2 regions of the Streptacidiphilus sp. EB129 genome follow, and region 1 is predicted to be linked to the other one. Evidence: riboswitches for the same ligand, from Rfam matches in the RefSeq annotation. Region 1 holds a riboswitch; the other holds the start of a gene.
What was found. A riboswitch is a leader RNA that binds a small molecule or an ion and turns the genes downstream of it on or off. The one in region 1 is predicted to bind cyclic di-AMP.
Positions count from the first base shown of each region.

Region 1 (4,034 bases):
CGGCGTGCTCTGCGCCCTGGCCCTGTTCGCCGGCCGCAGTCTCCCGTCGCGCGTCCTGTTCTGGCTCGCCATCGCGGGAGTGGCCCTGGGGCCGCTCCTCGGCTACATCCTGTCGCGCGGCCCGGGGCTGCCGGACTACAGCGACGACAGGGGCAACTGGACCGAGCCCCTGGGACTGGTCAGCATCGCGGTGGAAGTCGTGCTGCTGACCCTGGCTCTCACCCAGGCCCTCGCCAGCAGGCCGGCCGTCGGGGGTACCCGAGAACGCGCGGGCACGTCACCGCGGCAGCGCAGCGCGGCGTCCAACTGACCGCACCGAATCCCCGTGGAACACTCCGGCCTTGGGAATCCAGCCCGGCATTCCCCGGAGTTAAAAGGCCCAGAGAATGAACAGCCAGGAGTGCGCTGATTTCCTGGACGCGTACACCAGGCTGCTGGAAAGGGACCGGTCCGGCCCGTATTTCGCCGACCACCCGAAGAGCGAGCCCCCTTCGGCACCGGCCGGGGTCGGGCTTGAGGCGGGGGACGGTCCACCGACGCAGCAGCCCGCCGCACGGCTCCCCAACAGGGGAGGCCGTGCGGCGGGCGGGCGCCGGGCAGGAGTCGGTCCGTCAGTACCAGTTGTGGGCCTGCCAGAAGGCCCAGGCCTGGTTGGGGCTGCCGTACGTGGTGTTCATGTAGTCCAGCGCCCAGCGCAGCTGGGTGGCGGGGTTGGTCTGCCAGTCGGCGCCGGCGGAGGCCATCTTGTCGCCGGGCAGCGACTGGGGCAGGCCGTAGGCACCGGAGGAGGGGTTGGTGGCGCTGACGTTCCAGCCGCTCTCGTGGGAGATGATCTGGTCGAACGAGGCGAGCTGGTCGGCCGGGACGATCTGCGCGGCGATGGACTGCGGGTCGCCGGAGAGGTTGGCGGCGGGGGCGGCGGTCGAGCCCGAGGACGACTGGGCGCCGGTGCTCTGGGTCGCGGGGACCTGTGTCTCGTTCTGGGCGGCGCCGCTCTGGGCCGAGCTGTTCGACGCACCGCCGGTCAGACGAAGACGCTGACCCGGGAAGATCATGTTCGGGCCGTCAGTCAGGGTGGAGCGGTTCAGCTGATACAGCGTCTGCCAGCCACCGGCCACGTGGTGGGACTGCGCGATCGTGGACAGCCAGTCGCCGGAGGCCACGGTGTAGGTGGTGGGCGCGGCGGTGGTGGGCGCTGCGGTGGTGGGTGCGGCCGTGGTGGGTGCGGCCGGGGCCGCCTGGGCGGTCGAGGACTGCTGCGCCGGAGCCGGGGATTCCGAACCCTCGGAGTCGCCCGAGGCCTGGGCGGCACCGCTGCTGGAGGAGGATGCGCCGGAGCCGGCGGAGGCGGTGCTGACACTGGCGGGTGCGCCGCCCTGGCTCAGGCCGGCCTGGGGGCCGCACACCGGCCAGGCAGTGGGACCCTGCGAGGCGAGCACCTTCTCCGCGACGGCGATCTGCTGACTCTGGGTGGCCTGGTCGGCGGTGGCGGCATACTGCTGGCCGCCGTAGGCGTCCCAGGTGGAGGCGGAGAACTGCAGTCCGCCGTAGTAGCCGTTGCCCGTGTTGATCGACCAGTTGCCGGAGCTTTCACACTGGGCGACCTGGGCCCAGGTCGAGACCGGGGCGGCGAAGGCGCTCGTCGTGCCGACGAGCGGGATGGCTATGCCCGCGCCGGCCACGCCGGCGGTGGCGACCAGGCGCTTGGCCTGGTTGGTACGGGGGCGACGATGACGGCCATTTCCAGGCATGAGCATGACAGAAGCCTCTCCGACGCCTGCGAGGTGAGCTGTCGGATTCGGGCCGTGAGGTAGCCCGGCCGCGCCGAAGCACGGCTTCACCCCAAGCCGCAGCCGGGTGCGCTGCGGCGACTTACCTGGTTCCCCCGCCTCTGCCGTGGTGATGTTTGTGGGCGCCCTCGACCTCCGCCGGCAGAATTCGGCGTTCCGGAGTGCGAGGTTCCGCTAGATGCGAACAGGCTGCACGCTAGACAGAAGGGAGGCCGCAGTGCAACTGGCTGTGACGACGGCCACAGGGGATCAGCACACAGGCATCCCTTATGTCCCATTGAGGGAGAAATGACATGTTGTCACACCGATTGCACGGGAACGAGCGCCCCGGCAGGCGGGCCCCGGTCACTGGGGCGGGAGGGCCACCAGGGTGTTTCCCTGACGGGCCGCCACCAGAGTGCCGGTCGGGTCCTCGGCCACCATCCAGGCGTCGGTGCGGGTGACCGGCTCGCTGTAGCGCCAGCGGACCGAGCCGTCGGAGGCGTTGATCGCCCAGAAGCCGTCCGCGCCGCCGGCCGCCGGGACCAGCAGCAGATCGGCGCCGAGTTTGCCCGCCACGGAGTCCCAGGCGGCGATCCCGACCGGGTCGTTCATCGTCCAGCCGACGCCGGGGGTTTCGACGAGCCCCCAGGTGTAGACGGTGCTGCCGTTGGTGTTCTCCACGACGATGACCTGAGCCCCGAACTGGTTCCCCCCGAACTCGCCGGTCTTGGTGCCGGTGGCCGGGTCGATCACCAGCGCCGTCCGCAGCTCCTCGCGCATCACGACGCGGTTCCCGGCCACGCGAACGTGGGACACATCGAGCGCGGCCACCCCCGGGTAGGTCCAACTGCTGGTGCCCGTCGCCTGGTCGTAGGCCTGCAGGTCGGCCACCTCGGTGGCGTCCTTGCTGAGGTTGGCCTTCACCAGCACCTTGCCGCCGGCCAGCACCGCCGCCGCGCCCTGCGGGCACAGGTCCGCAGCCACTGCGGCCGGGGTCGGGCGGGCGGCCGGGTTCTTGGCGAAGCAGGAGCGGAGCAGCGGCGTCAGCCCGGCCGAAGTCGATGACCCGTGGCCCCCCGGGCGAGAGCAGCACGTTCCCGGGCTTGAGGTCGCGGTGCACGAGGCCCACCGCGTGGATTCCGCACAGCGCCTCGGCAAGGCCCGCGCCCAGGGCGCGCAGGCTGCGCTCCGGCAGCGGCCCGTGCTCGGCCACCGCAGCGCCGAGTGTCGGGCCGAGCACATACGCGGTCGCCAGCCAGGGGGTCGCCGCCCGGGTGTCCGCGCCCTCCACCGGCGCGGTCCAGGGGCCGGTCACCGCGCGGGCCATGGCCACCTCGCGGGCGAACCGATCGCGGAACTGCTGGTCCGCCGCCAGATCGGGCCGGACCACCTTGACCGCCACCGCCCGGCCGCCGGCCGAACGCGCGAGATAGACCCGGCCCATGCCGCCCTCGCCCAGCCGCGCCAGCAGCCGGTACGGGCCGAGCTGCTGCGGATCCGACGCCTCCAGCGGCTGCACCGCGCTCCCCCGTTCCTCCGCGCGACCGGGAGCCGTGGAGCTACGTCTCACGACCGGGGCGACGCCTCCAGCGACTTGCCGTGCCCACGGTGATCATGTGCACAGGCGGGGACATTATCGCCATGCGCTCGGACCTGGCTTGGAAAAATTTGACCTCACCTCTCAACTGCGGACGGCGTACACCGTGTAGTAGTCCAGATGCGCCAGCGCTGCCGGCGCCTCGGTCCTGACCGAGAACCCGTGCGCGGTGAGCATCCCCATGGCCCTGTCGAGCGTGCCCTCCAGGTCCTGCAACTCCAGCACGATCTGGTCGATGCGCTGCCAGTCCGCGTCGTCGATCCCCTGCAGCACGTCGAGTTCTGCGCCTTCCACGTCGACCTTGAGCAGGTCGACGCGATCGATGCCGGGATACCGCGCCAGCGCCGTGGACAGCCGTTCCACGGTGACGGTCACGTCTTCGCCCTGATACAGGTGGTCGCCCACCCCGTCTCCCCACATGCTCGCGATGTGGTCGCGGTCGTGCTTCTTCTGATCGGGATAGCGGGTCGAGTTGCCGGGCAGGTTGGGGTAGAAGGTGAAGGTGACGGGCCCCTCGAAGTCACCGGAGAGGCCGTGCGGTACCACCTCAACGTCGGTGGCGTGGTGGAGTTCGAGATTGCTGCGCAGGGCCTGGAGAGTCCTCGGCATGGGCTCGAAGGCCACGATTCGGGCCTGCGGCCAGTGGCGCTTGACGTACAGCGAGA
Region 1 covers NZ_JBGCCS010000006.1:2,895-6,928, reverse strand. The annotation lists gene ABH925_RS09475 (hypothetical protein) at 1-310, shown strand, start outside; gene ABH925_RS09470 (transglycosylase family protein) at 612-1,757, opposite strand; cyclic di-AMP (ydaO/yuaA leader) riboswitch at 1,760-1,954, opposite strand; gene ABH925_RS09465 (hypothetical protein) at 2,136-2,756, opposite strand; partial or broken gene ABH925_RS09460 (serine/threonine-protein kinase) at 2,812-3,291, opposite strand; gene ABH925_RS09455 (FkbM family methyltransferase) at 3,454-4,034, opposite strand, start outside.

Region 2 (4,034 bases), on a different contig from region 1:
CTCCTACGCCTTCCCCGGCGCCGCCCCCGGTCTGGCCTGGCCGCCGTCCGGGCAGGCCACCGTCGCGGTGGACGGGATCGGCAGCCTCGGGCACACCGGCTCCGACAACCCGGTGCCGATCGCCAGCGTCACCAAGGTGATGACGGCCCACCTGATCCTCAGGGACCACCCGCTGAAGTCCGGCGACCCGGGCCCGACGCTCACCGTCGACAAGCAGGCGGCCGACGAGTACACCTCGGGCAAGGCGGCCGGCGAGTCGGTCGCCAAGGTGACCGAGGGCGAACAGATCACCGAGTACCAGGCGCTGCAGATGCTGCTGATCCCCTCGGCGAACAACATCGCGCGGCTGCTCGGCCGCTGGGACGCCGGGACCGACGCCGCGTTCGTCACCCGGATGCAGACCGAGGCGGCCGCGCTGGGCATGTCCAAGACCACCTACACCGACCCGAGCGGTCTGCAGAGCACCACCCTGAGCACCGCCAACGACCAGCTCAAGCTGGCCCAGTCGGTGATGCAGGACCCGGTGTTCCGGGAAATCGTGGCTACTCCCTCGTTTACCCCGCCGGGCGACGTGCTCACGTACAACAACAACAATCTGCTGGGCAAGAACGGCGTCGTCGGGATCAAGACCGGCTCCAGCAGCGCCGCGCTCGGCTGCCTGATGTGGGCGGCGGAGCAGAAGGTCGGCGGCAGCACGCAGACCATCATCGGCGTGGTGCTGAGCCAGCCCGCCTCCGCGGCCACCGGCGGTTACCTGCCGACCGTGCTGACCAACAGCGCGAAGGTCGTGGCCAGTGCCGAGGCGGCGCTGCAGGCGCACACCGTGGCCAAGGCGGGCGACGTCGTCGGCTACGTCGACGACGGTCTGGGCGGGAAGACCCCGGTGGTGGCGTCCAAGGACGTGACCGTGGTCGGCTGGGGCGGCCAGTCCGTGACCCTGACGCTGACCCCGCAGAGCGGCAGCCTGCCGCACACGGCGGCGGCGGGTACCACTGTCGGCACGCTGACCGTGGGCAGCGGCGCGGGCGCGCAGCAGGTTCCGGTGACGCTGCAGAAGGCCCTGGTCCAGCCCGGCTACCCGGCCAGGCTCACCCGCCTGGGCTGACCGGCAGAAGGCTGACCGGACGAGGGCTTCGGAGCTCTCCCGCGCCCCGGTGCACACGCGACGTCAATCGTCGCCGGTGCACCGGGGCGCGGTGCTTTCCGGCCAGCGCGGTCGGCGGCGCGGACGGTGACGTGGGTCTCGGCGTCCGGCGCGCCGGGATCGCTCCCATCATGGCGACACATGGGGATGAATAGGACATGAGGGATCGAACTACCCCATGCTTTCAGGCCATCTGACGCCGCGAATCATGCACTGCCGCTGTGAGCAATGCCACAGTCGTTTGCGGATTTCCAGGGCATCTGCCTAGCGTGCTCCCCGTCCGCACTTAAGTGGAACTAACAACTCCGGAACGCCGAATCCTGCCGCCGGAGAGGTTCAGACACCGACGCACCGCGCCATGGCAGGAGCGGGGGACCCAGGTAAGTCGCCGCGATCTCCGGGATCGCGGCTAGGGGTGAAGCCGTGCACCGCACGGCCGGGCAACTCCGGCCCGAATCCGACAGCTCACCTCGTAGGCGTGGGAGAGGAACGCAGCTCCATGCCCAAGCACGCCCTGCCCAGTGCTACCCGCCGCACCGTCGCCAACCGCCTGTTCGCCGGAATGAGCCTGGCCGGCGTCGGCCTGGGGCTCCCGCTGGTCACCGCCGCCAGCGCCTCCGCCGCTCCGGTGAAGGCCCCCGCCGCTGCCACCACGTCCACCGATTCCGCCCCGGCGGCCACCCGCCCGGCCGCCGCCCACAGCGCCGCGCACCGGGCTGCCCGTACCGCCACGGCCACCTCCGCCACGTACACCGTGGTGAGTGGTGACTGGCTGTCCAGCATCGCCGCGAAGCGGCATGTCAGCGGTGGCTGGGAGCGGCTGTACCAGCTCAACCGCGGCACGCTGACCCATGGCGCGGACGTGATCTACCCGGGTCAGAAGCTGGCCCTCGGCGGGGCTCTCGCCGCCACCGGCAGCAGCGGCTCCGGCGCCTCCAGCGACTCGGAGGGCGAGGCGAGTTCGGCGGCGACCACGTCCTCCTCGCCGTCGTCCTCCTCCTCGTCCTTCTCCTCCTCGTCGGACGCCGCCGGTGCCGCCTCCTCCGCCTACGCGGCCGCGACCCAGGCGACCGCCGCCACGACGCAGACCGCCGTCCAGGCGCCCGGCGGCAGCACCTCCAGCGGTATCGCCGCAGCCGTTGCCTTCGCCAAGTCGCAGGTCGGCGACGCGTACGTGTACGGCGGCACCAGCTCGGCCGGCTGGGACTGCTCCGGGCTGGCCCAGGCGTCGCTGGCCCAGGCCGGGATCTCCATCCCGCGCGTCGCCGCCGACCAGGCCGCCGCCAGCACGCATGTCTCCCTGGATGCGCTGCAGCCCGGTGACCTGCTGTTCTGGTCCAACGACGGCACCGATGCCGGCGTCTACCACGTCGCGATCTACATCGGCGGCGGCCAGTACGTCGAGGCGGCCAACCCCAGCTCCGGCGTGAAGTACGAGACCATCGCCAACTGGGCTCCGGACTTCGCGGGCCGCATCGGCTGACCCCTGCTCAACCTCCTGCTCAGCGGTCGGTCACCGGGCACTCATCCGCCTGTCGAACGCCTACCCCCTCCGGTCGTGCACCGGCGGGGGTAGGCGTCGTTCGGACAAAGACACATATTTTCCGACCCCGCGCGAACTCCAGCCGCAGTGGTCACTAGGATCCCCCACAGTCACAGGGGGCGTTTTTCACTGACCATCAGTTCATGCGACCGGTGCGGCACTCCCCATGCCAAGAAGCCGCCGCTGCAAGGGGTACCTATGTTCAACATACGGGGGCGGCGCACTGCGCAGCTCTGCGCCGCAGCTCTGCTGACGGCCGTCGCAACGACCGGGACCGTCGCACTGGCAGGCTCGGCCTCGGCCGACCAGAGCCAGAAGAGCACCGCCGTGCTGGGCGACTTCCTGCACTCCGGTGCGGTCGACGTCAAGGGCGAGGGTGCGCTCGACGCCGGTACGGTCGCGCTGACGCAGGGCGGCCAGACCATGGCCGTGTACTGCATCGACCTGCACCACGGCACCGAGGCCGGGGTGAAGTACACCGAGACCGGCTGGGACCAGTCCACCCTCTCCGACAACCCGAACCGCGGCAAGATCCAGTGGATCCTGCAGCACTCCTACCCGGTCGTCTCGGCGGACGCGCTGGCCAAGCAGCTCAACGTGGAGGGTCTGAGCGAGGACCAGGCCGCCGCCGCCACCCAGGCCGCGATCTGGCACTTCTCCGACAACGCCGACGCGACCCCCGAGGACGCGACCGCCGCGCAGCTCACCAGCTGGCTGGAGACCAACGCGGTCCCCGTCACCGAGCCCAAGCCCTCGCTGCAGCTCGCCCCGGCCAGCGTGGCCGGCAAGAGCGGCGAGAAGATCGGCCCGGTCACCGTCACCACCAGCGCGAACTCGGTCGACCTGTCGCTGACCGCTCCCGCCGGGGTGTCCCTGGTGGACCAGAACGGCGCTGCCGCCAGCAAGGCCGTCAACGGCGAGAAGCTGTACGTCAAGGTGCCTGCCGGTGCCGCGGCGGGCAAGGCGACCGTCACCGCCACCACCACGACCGACCTGCCGGTCGGCCGCGCCTTCAAGGCGGTCGACGGCTCCAGCCAGACCATGATCCTGGCCGGCACGGCCCCGGTCGAGGTCACGGCCGCGGCCGAGGCGGACTGGGCCCCCAAGGGCGTCATCCCCGCGGCTGTCGCCAAGGAAGACTGCACCAAGGGTGGCGTCGACGTCACCCTGACCAACGCCGGTGACCAGCCCTGGACCACGACGGTCGGCGGCCAGTCCGTCACCGTGCAGCCGGGTGCCAGCACCACGGTGCTGGTGAAGGTCACCGAGGGCGCCACCTACGACATCACGGTGACCGGCCCCAACGGCTTCAGCCAGGAGTTCAAGGGCGCGCTGAAGTGCAAGCCC
Region 2 covers NZ_JBGCCS010000053.1:12,831-16,864, reverse strand. The annotation lists gene ABH925_RS34645 (D-alanyl-D-alanine carboxypeptidase family protein) at 1-1,105, shown strand, start outside; cyclic di-AMP (ydaO/yuaA leader) riboswitch at 1,446-1,636, shown strand; gene ABH925_RS34640 (NlpC/P60 family protein) at 1,644-2,627, shown strand; gene ABH925_RS34635 (Cys-Gln thioester bond-forming surface protein) at 2,886-4,034, shown strand, end outside.
Region 2: another riboswitch for cyclic di-AMP. It lies ahead of ABH925_RS34640 (NlpC/P60 family protein); the one in region 1 lies ahead of ABH925_RS09470 (transglycosylase family protein).